Regions from separate parts of the Pseudomonas anuradhapurensis genome, predicted to be linked through region 2. Evidence: riboswitches for the same ligand, from Rfam matches in the RefSeq annotation. Region 2 holds a riboswitch; each other region holds the start of a gene.
The links. A riboswitch is a leader RNA that binds a small molecule or an ion and turns the genes downstream of it on or off. The one in region 2 is predicted to bind cobalamin.
Positions count from the first base shown of each region.

Region 1: it holds a riboswitch for cobalamin, as region 2 does, so the genes downstream of both, HU763_RS12800 (CbtB domain-containing protein) here and cobO (cob(I)yrinic acid a,c-diamide adenosyltransferase) in region 2, are expected to answer to the same signal.
Region 3: it holds a riboswitch for cobalamin, as region 2 does, so the genes downstream of both, HU763_RS10055 (ABC transporter substrate-binding protein) here and cobO (cob(I)yrinic acid a,c-diamide adenosyltransferase) in region 2, are expected to answer to the same signal.

Region 1 is NZ_CP077097.1:2,741,760-2,748,404, reverse strand. Features, by position in the region: gene HU763_RS12830 (transporter substrate-binding domain-containing protein) at 1-1,255, opposite strand, end outside; gene HU763_RS12825 (response regulator transcription factor) at 1,269-1,883, opposite strand; gene HU763_RS12820 (DUF1272 domain-containing protein) at 2,104-2,346, opposite strand; gene cobM (precorrin-4 C(11)-methyltransferase) at 2,412-3,164, opposite strand; gene HU763_RS12810 (cobalamin biosynthesis protein) at 3,199-3,585, opposite strand; gene HU763_RS12805 (CbtA family protein) at 3,585-4,271, opposite strand; gene HU763_RS12800 (CbtB domain-containing protein) at 4,281-4,469, opposite strand; cobalamin riboswitch at 4,561-4,782, opposite strand; gene HU763_RS12795 (GNAT family N-acetyltransferase) at 4,901-5,380, opposite strand; gene HU763_RS12790 (LysE family translocator) at 5,505-6,134, shown strand; gene HU763_RS12785 (alpha/beta fold hydrolase) at 6,156-6,645, shown strand, end outside.
Region 2 is NZ_CP077097.1:1,374,444-1,381,088, forward strand. Features, by position in the region: gene HU763_RS06285 (PQQ-dependent sugar dehydrogenase) at 1-531, opposite strand, end outside; gene HU763_RS06290 (hypothetical protein) at 558-713, shown strand; gene HU763_RS06295 (hypothetical protein) at 1,275-1,544, shown strand; gene HU763_RS06300 (hypothetical protein) at 1,658-2,236, opposite strand; cobalamin riboswitch at 2,404-2,623, shown strand; gene cobO (cob(I)yrinic acid a,c-diamide adenosyltransferase) at 2,744-3,355, shown strand; gene HU763_RS06310 (cobyrinic acid a,c-diamide synthase CobB) at 3,352-4,647, shown strand; gene bluB (5,6-dimethylbenzimidazole synthase) at 4,644-5,294, shown strand; gene cbiB (adenosylcobinamide-phosphate synthase CbiB) at 5,291-6,199, shown strand; gene cobD (threonine-phosphate decarboxylase CobD) at 6,192-6,645, shown strand, end outside.
Region 3 is NZ_CP077097.1:2,173,271-2,179,915, forward strand. Features, by position in the region: gene HU763_RS10040 (OprD family porin) at 1-289, opposite strand, end outside; gene HU763_RS10045 (ABC transporter ATP-binding protein) at 306-1,094, opposite strand; gene HU763_RS10050 (FecCD family ABC transporter permease) at 1,091-2,104, opposite strand; gene HU763_RS10055 (ABC transporter substrate-binding protein) at 2,107-3,117, opposite strand; cobalamin riboswitch at 3,226-3,421, opposite strand; gene HU763_RS10060 (acetyltransferase domain-containing protein) at 3,450-4,616, opposite strand; gene HU763_RS10065 (GNAT family N-acetyltransferase) at 4,814-5,383, opposite strand; gene HU763_RS10070 (carboxymuconolactone decarboxylase family protein) at 5,462-5,806, opposite strand; gene lpxO (lipid A hydroxylase LpxO) at 5,940-6,645, opposite strand, start outside.

The DNA of each region.
Region 1 (6,645 bases), 1.4 Mb from region 2:
GTTGCGGCGAGCCGCGGACCAAGGCAATGCGCTGGCCCTGCAGCGTGTTGGCCTGGGTGGGTGAAGCGGGTTTGTTGCGGGTGACCAATACCCGCGGGCTGACCAGGTAGGGGCGGGTATAGCGCAGTTGTTTCGAACGGTCCGCACCGTAACCCAGGGCACCGATCATCTGTGCATCGCCGTGCATCAGGCGTTCGATCATTGCGTGCGCCGAAGGGCTTTCGACCGGCTTGAAGCGCAGCCCCGTGCGCAGCGATATCTGCTTGAGCAAATCGAGGGTGATGCCGCTGGGGTGATTTTGGGTATCGTTGAAGGTCAGTGGTGCCAGCGAGGTATTGACCAGTACACTGACATTGGGGTTGGCGGCGATCCAGGCCTCCTCTTCGTCGGTGAGGGCGGCGAGGTGGCGTTGCAGCAGCAGGCTGGTATTGCCGCTGCTCCAACGGCGCAGGATGTTCAGGCGCTCGCTTTCGCTGATGCGCGCCAGCGCCTCGTCGACCAGCCGATGCAGGCGTGGGTTGTCGTTGGCCAGGGCGAAGGCAAACGCCCCGGGCGCGACCTGACAGAAGTGGTCGATCTTCAACAGGCCCTGGTAGCTCTTGCCAATCGTGAAATCGGTACTGATGGCATCGCCGAGGTAGGCATCGGCCTCACCCAGTTCCACGGCAGCCAGGCCCGCGAGGGTGGAGCGATACAGGCTCAATTGCGCCTTGGGGTACAGGGCCCGGACACTGCTGGCGGGCAGGTAGTGGTCGACCATGGCCAGGCGCAGGCCAGCGAGATCGGAGCCGCTCTTCAAGCGCTGCCCCTCGCGGGTGACGATTACCGGCAGGTCATCAGCGTAGGGGGCGCTCAGGCTGAGCTGGGCATCGGCTGCCTCGAATGCGTTGGAACTGCCCAACAGGTCGATACGGCCATCGCGCAGTGCAGCGATGGCTTCGTGGCGGCTGTCGAAACGGCGCACTTCGATATCGACACCCAGCTGTTCGCCAATGATGCCTGCATAATCGGCGCTGAGGCCTTCATAGTCACGTTGGCTGACATTGATTTCCAGCGGTGGATAGTCGGGCCGCGAACTGCCCAGCAGCAGGCGCTGGCGTTGCTGCAACCATTGCCGGTCGTCGCTGGAGAGCGCCAGTGGTGCGGCGGCGCTGACCGAGCGGGCCAGCAACTGGCGGGGCTCGCTGTCGGCCAGCAGCGCACTGGAACTGGCCAGGGCGCTGACCAGAAGGGCGCTTGCCAGCAGGCGCTTCATGGCAAGGGCACGCTCACTGGACGCTGTTGCGTTTGGCCAGGTCGACCATTTCCACCAGGGATTCGGTCTTGAGCTTTTCCATGATGCGGCCCCGGTAGGTGCTGATGGTCTTGGCACTGAGGTTCATGCAAGTGCCGATGTTCTTGTTGTTCTCGCCGCGCGCCAGGCGCCGCAGCACTTCCATTTCACGGTTGGAGAGGCTGGCCAGGCGCACCGACTCGCTTTCCAGGGAGTTGCTGTTGACCGACATCTGTGGGAAGGTCGAGTAGCCCTTGACCAAGGCCTTGAGGGCAAACAGCAATGCATCGTGGTCTTCTTCCTTGGTGACGAAGGCACCGATCCCTGCGTCCAGGCAGCGCCGCACGTACAGGTCGGTCGCCTGCCCGGTCAGGACCATGATCTTGGGCACGGGCTCCAGGCATTGCAGGCGTTTGATCACTTCCATGCCATCCAGGCCGGGCAGGCCGATATCGAGAATGACCACATCCGGGCGCAGTTCGCGCGCGACCTGCGCCACTTCACTGCCATTGCCGACCTCACCGACGACATCGAAGCGCTCGCGCTCGAGCAGTAGGCGCAAGGACAGCCGGACGATGGGATGGTCGTCAACGATCAGCACGGTTGTCATGAAGGAAACTCCTGTCGGGATGTGGTCCGCTTCCTGGAACACTCAGGAATACGTCTGAACAAGGGGGTTTATCGGAAGCGCTGCACGATACGACCATTCCCGAAGTTTGGTAATGCCGAGTATAGATGTGTTGAAAGTCCCAGTACTTGTTGTTGAAAATTCCTACAAATATGGGAAACATCACCCTACCAAAGCGGTGATGTCCACTTGTTGAGGCTGGTCAAGCGCAGGCGCCATGCGCCTTGTTCACCCGCAGGGTCGAGGCAGGGTTGTTGGCCAGTGCCTGGCCGACCCGCGTCGGGCGGACCACCAGCTGGCCGGTGCAGTTCGGGCAATGCCCGTGGAAACGGGTTTCGGCACAGGTGCGGCAGAACGTGCATTCGAACGAGCAGATCAACGCATCGGGGCTGTCACCCGGCAGGTTGGTATCGCAGCACTCGCAGTTGGGGCGTAGATCCAGCATTGGCATGACTCCTGTCGCAGGTCGGAACATGGAGTCTGCTATGCCTGCGGCGGACCTGGCAATGCTCAGTTCCCCGGGCGATACAGATGGGCGTGTCCGGCACGGTACAGGGCCGACTCGGCGAACGGTGTGTCGCCCAGGACATGCCCGACCAGGATCAGCGAGGTACGCTGAAAGTCCTTCGCTGCTACACGCTCGATGATATCGCCCAGGGTGCCACGCACCCAATCCTGGTCTGGCCAGGTGGCGCGATGCACCACCGCCACCGGGCACTGTGCGCCGTAGTGCGGCAGCAGTTCATCGACAATGCGCGGCAGGTGCCGGACCCCCAGGTGAATCGCCAGCGTGCTGCCATGCCGCGCCAGGTCGGCCAGTTGCTCGCCGGGTGGCATTGGCGAGCTGTCGCCATAGCGGGTCAGGATGACCGTCTGGGCGACTTGTGGCAGGGTCAGTTCGCAGCCGAGCAGGGCGGCGCTGGCCGCTGTGGCAGTGACCCCGGGAACGATCTGGTAGTCGATGCCCAGCGCCTGCAGCTGGCGAATCTGCTCGCCGATCGCGCCATACAGGCTGGGGTCGCCGCTGTGCACCCGGGCCACGTCCTGGCCTTGCTCGTGCGCGCTGCGCATGGCGGCGATGATTTGCTCCAGGTGCAGTTCGGCGCTGTTGATCACGGTCTCGGCCTGATGCCCCTCGAGCACCGCCGCAGGGACCAGCGAGCCGGCATAGATGATCACCGGGCATTGGCGGATCAGCCGTTGCCCCTTGACTGTGATCAGTTCCGGGTCGCCGGGGCCGGCGCCGATGAAATAGACCGTCATGGAAAGTCCTTGCAGAAAAGTGCCGGTGAAATCTTCAACAGGCCAGGGCGAGGGTCGCCGGGCCCAGTACCTGACGCGTCAGCAGCAACCTGGCGGTGCCACTTCGCTGGCTGGCCAACGCCAGGGCTGCGCTTTCTGCCACGCCCCAGCAGCCGCTGTGGGCATGGGCCGCAGCAGAGTGGTGGCTGAGCTGCGCCTGGTAGGCGTGTAGTTGCGCGGTAGGGTACAGCACCAAGGGCACGGCGAGGTGTTCGGCCAGCTGTTGCAGGCCGGGTTCGTCGGCCTTCAGGCTGATGCTGGCGATGCCATGCAGGTCGGCCAGTGCCAGGCGCTGAGTGCTCAGGGCCTGGCGGAGCAACGCTTCCAAGGCCTCCGCCGGGCAACCCCGGCGGCAGCCGAAGCCGGCATAGAAGGCCGCCATCAGGCCTGCTTGGCGCGGCGGAACAGCCAGGCGCTGAGCAGGCCCAAGGCCAGCCAGAAGGCGGCGTTGGTCAGCCACGAGGCGAGCTTGAACTGGGTTTCCAGCGCTTCGGGAGCCAGGCTTTCATGCACCTCGGGCTGTGGCGCGCCAATCACATGCGGGACCACCAGCAGGGCAACGCCCAGCACTTTCAGCAGCCAGTGGCGGGCGAACACCAGCAAGGCCAGGCCCAGGGCGGTAGCGCTGGCCGTGCCGATCCACCAGGCCTGGCGTTGGCCCAGGTCGGCGGCAGCGGTGCCTGGCAGCTCCGGCGGCAGGCCCAGGGTCGGGGCCAGGCAGAACACGGCGAAACCGGCCAGGCCCCAAAGTGCACCGGTGCCGATACGCCGCGGTTCGCGCAGGCTGTAAAGGGCGGCCAGGATCAGGGCAAAGCCGACTGCAACCACCAGGTTGCCGCCGGTGGTCGACAGCACGCGTTGCCAGCCGTCTTCCGGTGACCAGGCTTCGGCGCTGTGCTCATGGGCCGGCACCTCGCTGCCATGCTCGTGGTGAGCCACTGGTACCGACGACTCGTAGGTTTCCGCCTCGAGAATCAGCGGGGCGACCCAGAAGCTTTGCAGCAGGGTCAGCAACAAGGCCGCTAGCAGCCCGCTGAAGCCCGCGGTTCGGGCAATGCGCATGATCATCAGGCGTTCTCAGTGGCAGGGGAAGGCGGCGCTGTGGCGGGTGTCGTGAGCGGCGTTGTGCACGGCCTCGATGTGTGAGAAACCGGCGAAGTACACCAGGCACAGGCCCAGCAGGCTAGCGCCGACGGCGATGACGACACGCTGGCTGAGCGTGACGGGGGTGGCAAGGCTGTGTGGCTTGGCGCTGGTGACGGGCATGACGCGTTCCTCTGCTGTTTGGGCAACGGGCAAGCGCGGCAGCCCTGGGCGTATCTGCCCAGGGGGATGCAACAGCGCCCGCCCACCGCGGGGTGTTCATGAACGCCAGGCCGGTCTCCGGGCTTGCGAGGAGGAGCCAGGCTCCTGGAAAGCATCGCCTTCCCATGCCCGACTACAGGGCACAGTGGTATTGACGCTTCGCTCGCTTACCGTTGCGGGGGCAGCACCGGCTTTGTCCGGCCCTGCTGGAGGGCCTGTGACGCACCGGTTTCCCGTTTCACCCCTAAGGGGCACCTGAACGCGAGGTGTAAGAAGACCATGGGGCGGGCCTGGCGTCAATTGCCAAATGCCTCTGGGACCGTGTATTGACCAGCGTTGTGCTGGTGTCGCGAAGGGCTGCAAGGCAGCCCCGGGAATGTTCGGATGGCTGATCAGCCACGCGCAAATGCCGCCAGCTTGTCGCCATCCAGGCGATAGCGCACCCACTCATCCTGTGCCTCGGCCCCCAGCGATCGGTAGAACCCGATCGCCGGCTCGTTCCAGTCCAGTACGCTCCATTCAAGCCGTCCGCAGTGGTTGGCTACCGCTTCGCGGGCAATGTGCCGCAACAGTTGCCGACCGGCACCGTCGCCGCGTTGTTCAGGGGTCACGTACAGGTCCTCGAGATAGATACCGTTGCGCCCCAGCCAGGTCGAATAGCTGTAGAAATACACGGCAAAGCCGATTGCCCGGCCATCGCGCTCGCAGATCAGGCTGTGCACCGTGCTGCCTTCGCCGAACAGGCTGTGCTCGATATCGGCGACGCTGGCGATGACCTCGTGGCGGGCACGTTCGTACTCGGCCAGTTCGGTGATGAAGGCCAGGATCTGCTCGGCATCGGTGCGTACGGCAGGGCGAATGGTGACGGTCATGGTAAAGGCTTCCTTGGGCTCGTGGTGGCGGTACAGTAATGTGTATCTGAATAATTTATTGGAACTGTACCAGTTGCGAAGAACACAACTCCGCTAGTGTGGCAGCACCGATGAAGAAAATGGAATGCCCGCCATGCTTGCCTCTGCCGACCTGCTGACCGCCTTTGTGCTGTTCGCCTTCGTATCCTCGATCACGCCAGGGCCCAACAACACCATGCTGCTGGCGTCGGGGGTGAATTTTGGCGTGCGCCGCTCGATTCCGCACGCCATGGGCATCAGTGTCGGGTTCATGCTCATGGTGTTGGCCGTCGGCCTGGGCCTGGGTGAGGTGTTCAAGGCCTGGCCGATGCTGTACACGGTATTGCGCTACAGCGGCGCTGCCTACCTGCTGTACCTGGCGTGGAAGATCGCCACCTCCGGGCCGGTCGGCACGGCCTCGACCAGCGCCGGTAAACCGCTGGGGTTCTGGGGGGCTGCGGCATTTCAATGGGTCAACCCCAAGGCCTGGGTGATGGCGGTGGGGGCCATTACCACCTACACGCCGGCACAGGGCTATGTGGCCAACGTGATTGTCATTGCCGCCTTGTTCGCCCTGGTCAACCTGCCCAGCGTAGGGGTGTGGGTGATGTTCGGCAGCGCCCTGCGCAAGCTGTTGCAGAACCCGCGCTGGCTGATGCTGTTCAATGTCCTGATGGCCTTGCTGCTGGTGATTTCACTGTACCCGCTGCTGTTTGTAGAATCGGCATTTTCCTGACCCCGCGAGTACAGTAAGCCGATGCAGTTGATCCCCTGGTCCCATGAATGCACCGAAGGCTTCACCCTGCGTGGCTGGCGCACCCCGGCCAGTGGCCGGCCGTTGCTGCATTTCTTGCATGGCAACGGCTTTTGCTGCCTGGCTTATCAGCCGTTGCTGCTGCGGCTGGGCGAGCATTTCGACCTGTGGCTCAGCGATGTCCAGGGCCATGGCGACAGCGACCATGGTGGAACGTTTCGTGGCTGGAACCGTACCGCTGAGATGGCGGTGGAGGCTTTCGCAGCCGGGCGGGGCGAGTATGGTGACGTACCGCGATTTGCCGTGGGGCACAGCTTCGGGGGCGTGCTCACGGGCTTGATCCTGGCCAGTGAGCCGCAACTGTTCAGCCGTGCCGTGCTGCTTGATCCGGTGTTGTTCAGCCAGCGCATGCTCGGAGTAATGGGCGCGGCCGCATTGCTTGGCCTGCACCGGCGCCACGCGCTCGCACGCAAGGCCGCCAGCCGCCGCAGCC
Region 2 (6,645 bases):
TGGCTCATAATGGAAACGTAGCAACTTGTCGGTATCGGCTACGTAGAAGTCCTTGTTCACCAATGCCATGCCGAACGGTGAATTCAGGCCTTCGATGAAAGTACTGCGGATCTCTGCGATACCGTCATGATTGGCATCACGCAGCAGGGTAATGCGGTTGGCGCTGGGCACGCCTGCGCCTGCGCGTTTCATCACCTTCTGCATCACCCAACCACGCAGACCCTTGGCGTCTTCGGGTTTGGGAGGAGCGTTGGTTTCGGCTACCAGGACGTCGCCGTTGGGCAGTAGATAAAGCCAGCGGGGGTGGTCCAAACCGCTGGCGAACGCTTTCACCTGAGTGCCTGGTGCTGCTTCAGGCTTGACATCGTTGGGCCATCCCACTGCTGGGGCGATGTTTACGGTGGGCAGGATCGTTTTGGTTGGAGCAGGCAGTTGAGGGGTAGGGCCACTGCCATCGTGTACATCCAGCAGGGCGGTTTCGCCGCAGGCGGTCAGGCTGGCGACGAACAGCCAAGGCATCAAGTGTTTCATGGACGGCAATTCTCCGGAGAAGGCCTATGGAACTGAGAAATCGGCGAAGTGCCTCGGGTTCCGGCAACCATTCAACTAATGTTGATGCTGTTGCTGTTGCTGTTGCTGTTGCTGTTGCTGTTGCTGTTGCTGTTGCTGTTGCTGTTGCTCGGCTGTTGCTGTTGCTTTTCAGCGCGCGATAGTTCAGGCGCCGCCGATTGCGACTTCAGGAGGCCGAGCGAAGGGCTTGCGGAGGGAGGTGACGGGCATGGATGCCCGTCAAGCGCTGAGGCCCCATGGATGGGGCCTGCAGCGCGTCCTCCCGGGAGCAAGCCCGTAGCGAGGGGACCCCGGAGCGCAGCGTAGGGGCCGGATGATGGGAGCGGGCGGTTTTTGGTTACTTTTTGCCAAGACAAAAAGTAACCCGCCGTAAGGGCGGCAAGGTGACTAAGTGCCGCCTTTGAAAATGAATGTTGACCTTGTTGTTGAAGCCTACGCCTGAAAGCGAAAAGCGAAAAGCGAAAAGCGGGATAGCGCTGGTTTTTATCGCGCGCAAAGTCCATTGGCGATGGCGACGCTGACTCACCTTTTCGCCCTTACGGCGAGTCACTTTTTGCCAAACGCGGCAAAAAGTAACCAAAAAACGCTGCGCTCCTATCATCCGGCCCCTACGCTGCGCTCCGGGGTTCCCTCACTCCGGCCTCGCTCCCGGGAGGACGCGCTGCAGGCCCCATCCATGGGGCCTCAGCGCTTGACGGGCATCCATGCCCGTCACCTCCCTCCGCAAGGCCTGCGTTCGGCCTCCTGAAGTCGCGAAGATCAAGATCAAGATCAAGAGCAAGAGCAAGATCAAGATCAAGATCAAGATCAAGATCAAGATCAAGATCAAGATCAAGATCAAGAGCAAGAGCAAGAGCAAGAGCAAGAGCAAGAGCAAGAGCAAGAGCAAGAGCAAGAGCAAGAGCAAGAGCAAGAGCAAGAGCAAGAGCAAGAGCAAGAGCAAGAGCAAGAGCGAGAGTATGTCTCTGAGCTGAACGGCTGACAGGCACCTCGTGGCGCAGGGCGTACCCACAGAACTCGGTTACCGGACGCAGCTCCACTCCCTGCGTTGGGCCGAATGCTGCTTTCCGGCTGAGATCAGTACAGATCAAACCTGCTTGATCAGCAGCGCTACACCCGGAAAATACTGCCCCAGATCGTTATGCAGCTTGCGCAAGGCATACGGGAAGTACCAGGCAATCGCGCAAGCGGTGTGTTTCTGCAAGTCGTCGACCAAGTCCTGCAGTTCCTCCGGGCTGGCATGCTGGCCAGCCTTCCATGGGCTGACGAAGAGCGCCCCAGCCCTCAACTGACTGGGGCCGGCTACCTGGTGGGCAACAGCGGCGGTCTGCTGCAGGGGCCCCGCCATGTCCAGCCGGGCAATTTTTGGCCAGCGCTGGCTGACACTGAGGTACAACGCTTCGTCGGCACCGCGGATCAACAGGTCGCAGCGCCCTTCGAATTCCCCTTCATCACGCTGCTTCTTCCCCGCAAACTGCTGCAGCGCCGCCAGCTCGGCCTGCCAAGCCGCCGCGGCCAACAACCCGGCATTTGCCGCTGCGCCATGCCAGTGCGGCGCTTCGGCATCACCGGCAAACTGGTTGAAACGGTCAATGCAGTCAACCCAGCGCTCCAGCACAGGGCTTAGAAACTCAAGGCGCGGGTTTCTGATGATCTGGCCTCGCATGCGGCACTCTCCTGTTGTTGTTGTAATCGCATTTGGCTACAAATGATGGCTATGTGATATCACTGTGTGCAGTACAGCACAACCCGATGAATTGGCCATTACCGGGGCGGTACCTGTTCGCCTGCAAAGCAGCCCGCTTCGATTGACGCTCCTGATACAACCCACTAACCTTCGCGCGTGTTTCAGGTGTCCTGCCAGCGCTGTCTGGGCAGGGTGAAACTGGGAAGCCGGTGGGCGCCAGCAAGGTGCGAGTCCGGCGCTGCCCCCGCAACGGTAGGTGAGACGCGGCCGCGCAGGGCCACTGGGTGCCAGCATCCGGGAAGGCGCGCTGGCCTGGGCCGAGGCCCGCTCACAAGCCCGGAGACCGGCCTGATACTGCCAACGGCATCACGGAGGGTGATGCGCGGTGCACCGTGGCTGACGGCCATGGCTCCTGCGCGTTCTCCGTTTGCCCGCCTATTACCTGTCGCCGCGCGTTGCCGGGGTGCCAGCCAGCGGAGAACCCTGATGAGCGAGACTACCGAACGCGACGAACGCCACCTGGCGCGCATGCAGCGCAAGAAAGCGATCATCGACGAACGTATCGCCAATTCCCCCAACGAATGCGGCCTGCTGCTGGTGCTGACCGGCAATGGCAAGGGCAAGAGCAGCTCGGCCTTCGGCATGCTCGCGCGCGCCCTGGGCCATGGCATGCAGTGCGGTGTGGTGCAGTTCATCAAGGGCCGCAACAGCACCGGCGAAGAGCTGTTCTTCCGGCGCTTTCCGGAGCAGGTGCGTTACCACGTGATGGGCGAGGGCTTTACCTGGGAAACCCAGGACCGCCAACGCGACATTGCCGCCGCCGAAGCAGCCTGGGCCGTGTCGCGTCAGTTGCTGCAGGACCCGGGCGTACAGTTCGTGGTGCTGGATGAGCTGAACATCGCCCTCAAGCATGGCTACCTCGACCTTGACCAGGTGCTGGCCGACATCCAGGCGCGCCCGCCGATGCAGCATGTGATCGTGACTGGCCGCGCCGCCAAACCGGAAATGATCGAACTGGCCGACACCGTGACCGAGATGGGCATGCTCAAGCACGCGTTCCAGGCCGGTATCCGCGCACAGAAGGGCGTCGAACTGTGAGCCAGCCCCGTCATTGCCCCGCCGTATTGATCGCGGCACCGGCCTCCGGCCAGGGCAAGACCACCGTCACCGCCGCCCTGGCCCGCCTGCACCGCAACCTCGGGCGCAAGGTGCGGGTGTTCAAGTGCGGGCCCGATTTCCTCGACCCGATGATCCTCGAACGGGCCAGCGGTGCGCCGGTCTACCAGCTGGATCTGTGGATGATCGGTGCCGAGGAAAGTCGCCGTTTGTTGTGGGAGGCAGCCGCCGAGGCCGACCTGATTCTCATCGAAGGGGTGATGGGGCTGTTCGACGGTACCCCGTCCAGCGCCGACCTGGCCCGTCACTTCGGTGTCCCGGTGCTGGCGGTGATCGACGGCACGGCCATGGCCCAGACCTTCGGTGCCCTGGCCCTGGGCCTGGCACGCTACCAGGCCGATCTGCCATTCGCGGGTGTGCTGGCCAACCGGGTGGGCAGCCTGCGCCACGCACAATTGCTCGAAGGTAGCCTGACCGAAGGCTTGCGCTGGTATGGCGGTTTGTCCCGCGAGCGCGGCATCGAACTGCCCAGCCGCCACCTGGGGCTGGTCCAGGCCAGTGAACTGAATGACCTGGATGCCCGTCTGGACGCCGCTGCCGAAGCGCTCGGCGCTAGCTGCGACGCTGCCTTGCCACCGCCGGTGGCGTTCGCCGAACCCGTACCATACAGCTGCAACGCCTCGCTGGCTGGGGTGCGTATCGGCGTGGCGCGGGACGAAGCCTTTGCCTTCATCTATGGCGCCAATCTCGATTTGCTGCGCAAACTCGGTGCCCAACTCGAGTTCTTCTCGCCGTTGCATGATCGCGAACTGCCGACGGTGGACAGCCTGTACCTGCCGGGTGGTTATCCCGAGCTGCACCATCACGCCCTTGCCGCCAATGCGCCGATGAACGCGGCGATCCGGGCTCATCACGCCCAGGGCAAACCGTTGCTGGCCGAGTGCGGCGGCATGCTGTACCTGCTCGATGCCCTGACCGATGTGGCTGGCGAGCGTGCCGAGTTGCTCGGCCTGCTGCCCGGCGAAGCGACCATGCAGAAGCGCCTGGCGGCCCTGGCGCTGCAGGCGGTGGAACTCCCCGAAGGCACCTTGCGCGGGCACACCTATCACCATTCGCTGACCCGTACCGCGCTGGAACCGATCGCCCGTGGCCTGAGCCCCAACGGTGGGCGTGGCAATGAAGCGGTGTACCGCCTGGGGCGGCTGACGGCTTCCTACGTGCACTTCTACTTTCCCTCCAATCCGGATGCGGTGGCGGCGCTGTTGCGACCATGAGCGAACACGCATACAGCGACGCCGAGCGCGCCGCGATCTACCGCGCCATCGGCGAGCGCCGGGACATGCGCCACTTCGCCGCTGGCGAGGTGGCTCCGGAGCTGCTCGGCCGCCTGCTTGCCGCTGCGCACCAGGCGCCCAGCGTAGGCCTGATGCAACCCTGGCGATTCATCCGTATCAGCCGGCGTGACCTGCGCGCACAGATCCAGGCGCTGGTGGAAGCCGAACGGGTGCGGACTGCCGAGGCCCTGGGCGAACGCTCCGACGCCTTCATGAAACTGAAGGTGGAAGGTATCAACGACTGCGCCGAATTGCTGGTGGCCGCGCTGATGGACAACCGCGAACCCCATATCTTCGGCCGCCGCACCCTGCCGGAAATGGACCTGGCCTCGCTGGCCTGCGCTATCCAGAACCTGTGGCTGGCGGCCCGTGGTGAAGGGCTGGGCATGGGCTGGGTGTCGCTGTTCGACCCGCAGGCCTTGGCTGCGCTGCTGGGCATGCCGGCCGGAGCCAAGCCGGTCGCGGTACTGTGCCTGGGCCCGGTGACCGAGTTCTACCCGGCACCGATGCTGGTGCTGGAAAACTGGGCCGAGGAACGGCCCTTGAGCGAAATGCTGTTCGAGAACCAATGGGGAGAGCGCCAATGAGCGTGGCCTTGCTGACCGTGGCCGGGGTGGCCCTGGATGCCTTGCTGGGCGAACCGCAGCGGCGTCACCCGCTGGTGGCTTTTGGCAACATGGCCAGCAACCTCGAGCGGCGCCTGAATGCCGGCGGGCGCGGCTGGCGCAGCCACGGGGTGAGCGCGTGGTTCCTGGCGGTGGTCCCATTGACCCTGGTGGCCCTGGTCCTGTCCTGGTTGCCGTATATCGGCTGGCTGGTCGACATGCTGGCGCTGTACTGCGCCGTTGGCCTGCGCAGCCTGGGCGAGCACGTGCTGCCGGTCGCCAATGCCTTGCGCCAGGGCGACCTGGAGGAAGCGCGGCGCCGCGTGGGCTTCCTGGTCAGCCGCGAAACCCGCGAGCTGGACGAGCCCGCCGTGGCCCGGGCGGCCACCGAGTCGGTGCTGGAAAACGGCAGTGATGCAGTGTTCGCCGCACTGTTCTGGTTCGTCGTGGCCGGCGCGCCGGGGGTGGTGCTGTATCGCCTGAGCAACACGCTCGACGCCATGTGGGGCTACCGCAACGAACGTTTCGAACGCTTCGGCTGGTGCGCAGCGCGTGTCGACGACGTGCTCAACTATATCCCCGCCAGGCTGGTGGCGCTGACCTATGCACTGCTGGGCAAGACCCGTCTGGCCCTGGCCTGCTGGCGCCAGCAGGGCCCGCTGTGGGACAGCCCCAACGCCGGGCCGGTGATGGCCGCCGGTGCGGGCGCGCTGGGCGTGGAACTGGGTGGGCCGGCGGTGTACCACGGTGAGCTGCACGAGCGACCGCGCCTGGGTGACGGGCCAGTGGCCGATGCCGAGGCCATCGAGCGTGGCTGGGGGCTGGTGCAGCGCGGGGTGTGGCTGTGGCTGCTGGTTATCTGCCTGGGGGCTTACATCAATGCTTGAACATGGTGGCCGCCTGCTGCGTGCGGTGCGGCAATATGGCATCGCCCGGGAACACTGGCTGGACTTGTCCAGTGGCATTGCGCCGTGGTCTTTTCCGATCCCGCCGATTCCGCTGGAGGCCTGGGCTCGTCTGCCAGAAACCGAGGACGGCCTGGAGCAGGCCGCACGCGCGTACTACGGCGCCCGCCAATTGCTGCCGGTAGCCGGTTCGCAGGCCGCGATCCAGGCCCTGCCGTTGCTCCGCACAGCGTGTCGTGTGGGCGTCCTCGCACCGTGCTATGCCGAGCACCCGTACGCCTGGCAGCGGGCGGGGCACCAGTTGCTGGAGCTGGACGAAGCCAAGGTCGAGGCGATGCTCGACAACCTCGACGTGCTGGTGCTGGTCAACCCGAACAACCCAACCGGCCACCGGGTGCCACCTGAACGTCTGCTGGAATGGCACGCGC
Region 3 (6,645 bases), 800 kb from region 2:
CGACCCCGACGCCGATCAGCCCCTGGGTGAAACCGGACTGCAAGGTCGCCATCAGGCCATAGGCCCACTCCTCAGCCTTGCCGTTACGTTCATTGCGCGGCTTGTAGGCATTGCGCGCTGCGCTGTTGCGCCCACCGTGCTTGTAGTCGCGCTGGTCGAATACGCTGCGGTTGAGCAGGCTCCAGCTGCCATCCTCAACCCAGCCGTTGCTCTGCGATTGCGCGGATTCGGCCAGCGCGGTCGGGGCTAGCAGGGCGCTGGCGAGCAGCAGGGCAAGAGGGCGCGACATGGGTGGAACTTCCTGTTCAGGGGGTGCGAAAACGCAGGATGCGTGCACCGTCGAAGGGGTCGATGAGGTAATGGGCGTGCACGCCGAAGGTGCTCAGCAGGCGTTCCGGGGTCAGCACCTCGGCTGGCTTGCCGAGGGCAACCAGGCGGCCCTTGTCGAGCACTGCCAGGCGGTCGCAGGTGAGCGCCTGGTTGAGGTCATGCAGCGCCACCAGAGTGGTCACCGGCAAGGCTTGCACCTGTTGCAGCAGGCTCAGCTGGTGCTGGATATCCAGGTGGTTGGTCGGCTCGTCCAGCAGCAATACCTGTGGCCGCTGTGCCAGGGCACGGGCGATATGCACGCGCTGGCGCTCGCCACCGGACAGCGAACCCCACAGGCGCGTACGCAGGTGCAGCGCATCGAGGTCAGCCAGGGCCTGCTCGACGATCGCGTGGTCTTCCGGCGAGAACGGCGCCAGTGCCGACAGCCAGGGGGTGCGGCCCAGGGCAACGGCGTCGAACACGCTGATCGCATCGAGGGTGTCGGCCTGCTGTTCGACCAGCGCCAGGGCCTGGGCGACACGCCGACGGGGCAACCGCGCCAGCGCTTCGCCGAGCAACTGCACGCTGCCGCTGGCTGGCTTGCGCAGCCCGGCCAGCACTTTCAGCAATGAGGACTTGCCGGAGCCGTTGGGGCCGACGATGCCCAGCGTCTCGCCGGCGATGAGGTGCAGGTCTATCTCGTGCAACACGGCATTGCCAGCCAACTGCAGGCCCAGCCCCTGGCAACTCAGCGGCGAGAGGTTCACCGCGGTCATGGCGGTCATGGGCGCCCCCGACGGCTGACCAGGATCAACGCGAACACCGGTGCGCCGATCAGTGCGGTGACCACCCCCACGGGGATGACCTGGCCAGGGATCAGGGTGCGCGACAGGATGTCCGCGGCAATCAGGAACAATGCGCCACCCAGCGCGCTGGCGGGCAGCAGGCGGCTGTGCCCCGGGCCGAGCAGCAGGCGCAGCGCATGGGGGATCACCAGCCCGACGAAGCCGATGGCGCCGACGATCGACACCATGACCGCGGTGACCAGCGCTGCGCAGCTGATCAGCAGCAACTGGGTACGCCGCACCGGTATGCCCAGCGATGCCGCCGAGTCGGCACCGAAGGTGAACGCATCCAGCGTGCGCCGGTGCCACAGGCACACCAGCAAGCCGAATACCGCCACGGGCACGGCCAGCCACACCGAAGGCCAGCGTACGCCACTGAGGTTGCCCAGCAGCCAGAACAGGATGCCGCGCGCCTGCTCGGCAGTGGCCGACATGGTAATGAGCAAGGCGGTGAGGGCGTTGAACAGTTGCGAACCGGCGATGCCAGCGAGGATCACCTGGGCGTTGTTGGCGCCGCTGCCGGCCGCGCGAGCCAGGACCAGCACCAGGGCGAACGCCGCCAGGGCACCGATGAAAGCACCGCCGGACATGCTCAACGCCAGGCTGCCGAAGCCCAGCAGGCCGACCAGTACTGCCCCGGTCGAGGCGCCAGCAGACAACCCCAGCAGGTACGGTTCGGCCAATGGGTTGCGCAACAGCGCCTGGAGGATCACGCCGCAGGTGGCCAGGCCGGCGCCGCAGGCTGCGGCAACCAGGGTGCGGGTGAGGCGATAGTTCCAGACGATCCCGGCGTCGATCGGGTCGACCGGGTAACCGGCCTGCCACAGCTGGTTGGCCAGAACCTGGGCGACCACAGCAGGTGCCAGGTTGCTCTCGCCAATGGCGGTACCGGCCAGCACGGCTGCCAGCAGTGCCGCCAGGGCCACCGTGATGGACAATGACAAGCGCATGATCACTGGCCTGGGTTGCCGCTGGCGAAGGCGGCCGCCAAGGTCTGCAGGCCGCTGAACAGGCGGATGCCGGCCTGCATGGCCTCGGCATCGAGGACGATGATGCGGTTGTGCTTCACCGCTTCCATGTTGCGGGTTACCGGGTCGCTGCGCAGAAACGCCAGCTTCTTCTGGTAGTCGTCGGCAGGGTAGCGGCGGCGGTCCATGCGGGCAATGATCAGCCAGGTGGGGTTGGCCTTGGCCAGGGTTTCCCAGCCGACGGTGGGCCATTCTTCGGTGGACGTGACGACGTTGCGCACGCCGAGGGTGCGCAGCATGAAATCGGCAACGCCCTGGCGGCCCGCTACATAGGGCGCGATGCCCAGGTCGGCGCTGGAAAACCAGAACAGCGCCGAGGTGCTGGCCAAGTCCTTGCCGGCCAGCTGTGCCTTGGCGCTGTCCAGGCGGCCCTTGAGCTCGGCGTTGAGGGCGCTGCCGCGCGCCTGCACGTCGAAGATCTCGGCCAGCTGGCTGATGCTTTTGTAGATACTGTCGACCTGGAACGCCTGCAGGCGGGTACCGTCGGCGCCGACCAGGTTGTCCTTGCCTTCGCAGTCCGATGGCAGCAGGTAGGTGGGGATCTGCAGCTCGTCGAACTGTTCGCGGGTGGCCACCGCGCCCTGGGCACCGACCATCCATTCGAACTGCACCGCAACCAGTTGCGGGCGCTTGCCAACCACTGCCTCGAAGCTGGGCTCGTTGTTGGCCAGGCGCGGTACCTTGGCGTCCTGTGCCTGGTACTCGGGCAGCACGTTGTTGAACCACAGCGAAGTGCCTGCCAGCCTGTCGCCCAGCCCCAGTGCGTAGAGCATCTCGGTACTGGCCTGGCCAATGGTGACGGCGCGTTCCGGTGCCTGGGCGAAGGTCTGCGGCTTGCCGCAGTTGTCAATCGTCAGCGGGTAATGGGTAGCTGCGGCCTGCGCCAGGCCGGTGAGGCCGAGGCCGGCGAGCAGGGTGGCAAAACGGGGCAGCATGCTGGGCGATCTCCTATCGGACAGTTCTGGTGAGGAACACACGGACAGGCATCGCCGAGCCCTGCGGCAGCAGGGCAACACTGATGGCCAATCCCGGACACCCCGCCGGTTGGTGAATGTAGGCCGGCAGGTCTCCTGACTGGTGCGTCATGGCCTGGCTCCGGCCTTCCCGGGGTAGACCCAGTGGCATCGTTGGAGCAGGCTCGGCACCTACAGTTGCGGGGGCAGTTCCGTTTGGCCCGTTTACTTGGGCCTGGGATTCCCTATTGATTCCGTGATGGAAACCGGCGGCCGGCATGGTAGACCATCGCGCCGCCGGCTGAAAACGCTTTTCACAAGTACTTCAGCCAGGCCAGGTCGCGCCGCCGCGCCTTCAGCCGGGCGAACCAGCGCACTGGCAGGTACAGCGAAAACGCCAACAGCAGTGCCCCCAGCCACACGGCGGTGATGCTGTCGAAACCGAAGTAGTCACCTTGGTTGCGGCCATACAGCGCCACGCTGGCCAGGTACAGCAGCTTCAGCACATACAGGTGCAACAAGTAGAAGAACATCGGTGCCGCGCCGAACACCGCCAGGCCATTGATCCAGCGCGCCTGCCCGGCGCGTTCGAAGGCGCGCAGCAACAGCAGGCCACAGCCCAGGGTCAGTGCCAGGAACAGCAGCGACGGTGGGTACTTGGTGATGTTGAAAAAGCTCATCAGGGTTTGCGTAAGGGCGGGGTAGACGCTCCACGGCCCATCGCCGTAGCCGTTGAACAGGCGCAGCGCGACAAAGCCCAGCAAGGCGGCCAGGCCGGCCAGCAGCAAGCGTTGCTGGCGCCGAGTGTCATCACTGTGGCGGGCGAACCACGGGCCCAGGCCATAGCCCAGGGCGATCACGCCGAGCCACGGCAGAACCGGGTAGGAGGTGCGCAGGCGCAGGTTGTCGGAGAGCTCCAGCCAGCCGCGATCATGCAGGATCGCCCAAGGCACATGCAGCGCCGATCCGACTTCGAAGTGCACAGTGTCGAGCAGGTTATGGCCGGCGATGAGGGTTGCACCCAGGGCGATCAGTGCGCCACGTGGCAGCCAGACCAGCAGCGACAAGACCATCATGCTGATACCAATGGCCCAGATTACCTGTAGGTAGATGACGCTGGGCGGCAGCTGGAAGGTCCAGGCGAAGTTGACCAGGGTGAACTCCAGCACCACCAGGAACAGCCCGCGTTTGAACAGGAATGCCGAGACGTCGCCGCGGCCCTGATGTTTTTCGCCGTACAGCCAGGCCGACAGGCCGGTCAGCAGGACGAACACCGGGGCGCACAGGTGGGCCAGGGTGCGGCTGAAGAACAGCGCGGGCTCGGTGGCGTCGATGGCCATCGGGTCGCTGACCTGGCGATGCAGGAAAAAGGTTTCGCGTACGTGGTCAAGGAGCATGAACAGGATCACCAGGCCGCGCAGGGCATCGATGCTCTGCAGGCGCTGGGTGAGCAGGGTGGGGGTGGCACTGGCGCTTGTCATGGCGGGTCGCTGCTAGGAATGAATGTCAAATGAAACGTTATCTTATAACTAAAAATTCCCGGTTGGTAGCGCTTTTTGCCTGTGCCGGCCTCTTCGCGGGCACGCCCGCTCCCACAGCTACAGCGCCGGCCTGGCGAGCCGCGCGACAGTTGCGGGAGCGGGCGTGCCCGCGAAAAGCCCAGTTCTGGAAGGCGCGCCTAGCGCCCGCGCCGCCGTGAAACCCGAGCCTCGATATTCTTGCGCCCGATCAGCAACGGCGGTTTCTCCAGCACCGGTTCATCCGCCAGCCACTTGTACATCACCAGGCAGTCCACCAGCCCCAGGCTGGCATGGCGATAGGCCTTGGGTAGACGCCCGACGGTTTCGAAGCCGAGCTTGTGCCACAACGCCACGGCCACCTCGTTGGTGGCGACCACCGAGTTGAACTGCAGGGCCAGAAAGCCCTCCTGGCGCGCCAGTTTCTGCGAGTGTTCACACATCAACCGCGCCACACCCCGGCCACGGGCGCGTTCGCAGACCATGTAGCCGCAATTGCCCACATGCGCCCCAGGCCCGGCGGCGTTGGGCTTGAGGTAGTACGAACCGAGCAATTCGCCGTCGTCCTCGGCGACCAGCGTACGCAACGGCATTTCCAGCCACAGCTGGCGCGCCTGTTCAAAACTCAGCGCCGGGTCGAATGCGTAGGTTTCGCGGGCCTGGACGACAGCCTGGAAGGTAGGCCAGAAACGTTCGAAGTCGTCGGCCATCATGGGGCGGATATGGATCATGCGGGTTCCTGCAAGGGCTGGGCCGCCCAGTCTGGTGGGCGCGGCGCCGTCGCGCAAGGGCGGCGACGCCGATTGCGCTCAGTCGGTCGCCTTGCCCACCGCATCCATGGCCCGTGCCGAGTAGACCAGTGCAGCACCGGCATTCATCGCCACGGCCACGCCGAGGGCCTCGGCGATTTCCTCGCGGCTGGCACCGTGCTTGACGGCTTGCTGCGAGTGCACGGCAATGCAGCCGTCGCAGCGGGTGGTCACGGCCACGGCGAGGGAAATCAGCTCGCGGGTCTTGGCATCCAGGTGGTTGGTCTTGGCGCCGGCGCCGCTGGCGGTCATGTAGCCGGCAACGGTGTCGGGGGAGAGTTGCTTGAGATCGCCGATGCCGGCCATCAACTGCTTACGGTAGGCGTCCCAGTCCATCATGCTCATTGTCTTCACCTTGGTAAGGTTGCGAGTGGAGCTTTCAGGCTAGTCGAAGCGCGGCAAGTGGGACTTGTACTTTGGTGCTGGCCAGCGTTGAAGCGGCCAGACCCGGCCGCTTATGCACTTGCCAGCGGGCCGCTCAGATGTAGATGAACACCAGCACCAGTGCTGCGACGAACGCCCACTTTTCCAGGTAGTAGCGGGTGCGGTTGCGCTTTTTCAGCGCCTTGCCCCGTTCGCGGATCTTGTAGATACGGGTGAACAGCCGGTTGATGCCCCCGGTCTTGTCGCCTGCATCATTGGGCGCGGCGGCCGCGGCCATGACGTTGCGGCTGAACCAGCGGTTGAACGCAGTTGCCCAGCGGTACTTGAGCGGGCGTTCGATGTCGCAGAACAGGATGATGCGGTTGTGCTCGGTAGTGTTGGCCGCGTAGTGGATGTAGGTCTCGTCGAACACCACACCTTCACCATCGCGCCACGAGTACTTTTCGCCGTCCACGTCGATGTAGCAACCGTCATCGTTGGGCGTGTCGAGGCCCAGGTGGTAGCGGTACGAGCCGGCATACGGGTCACGATGACGTACCAGCTTGGCGCCCGGTGGCAGGGTGGCGAACATCGCGGCCTTGACCGTGCCGATGCCCTTGAGCAGCTCGGTGGTGCGCGGGCACAGGGTCATCGCCGACGGGTGGCTTTCGCCGTACCACTTCAGGTAGAAGCGCTTCCAGCCGGTCTTGAAGAAGGAATTGAAACCGACGTCATCGTAATTGTCGGACTTCTTGATCTCGCCCACATGCAGCAGCTGGCGCGCCTCTTCGCGGATCTCCTGCCAGTGGTCCTGCAGCGTT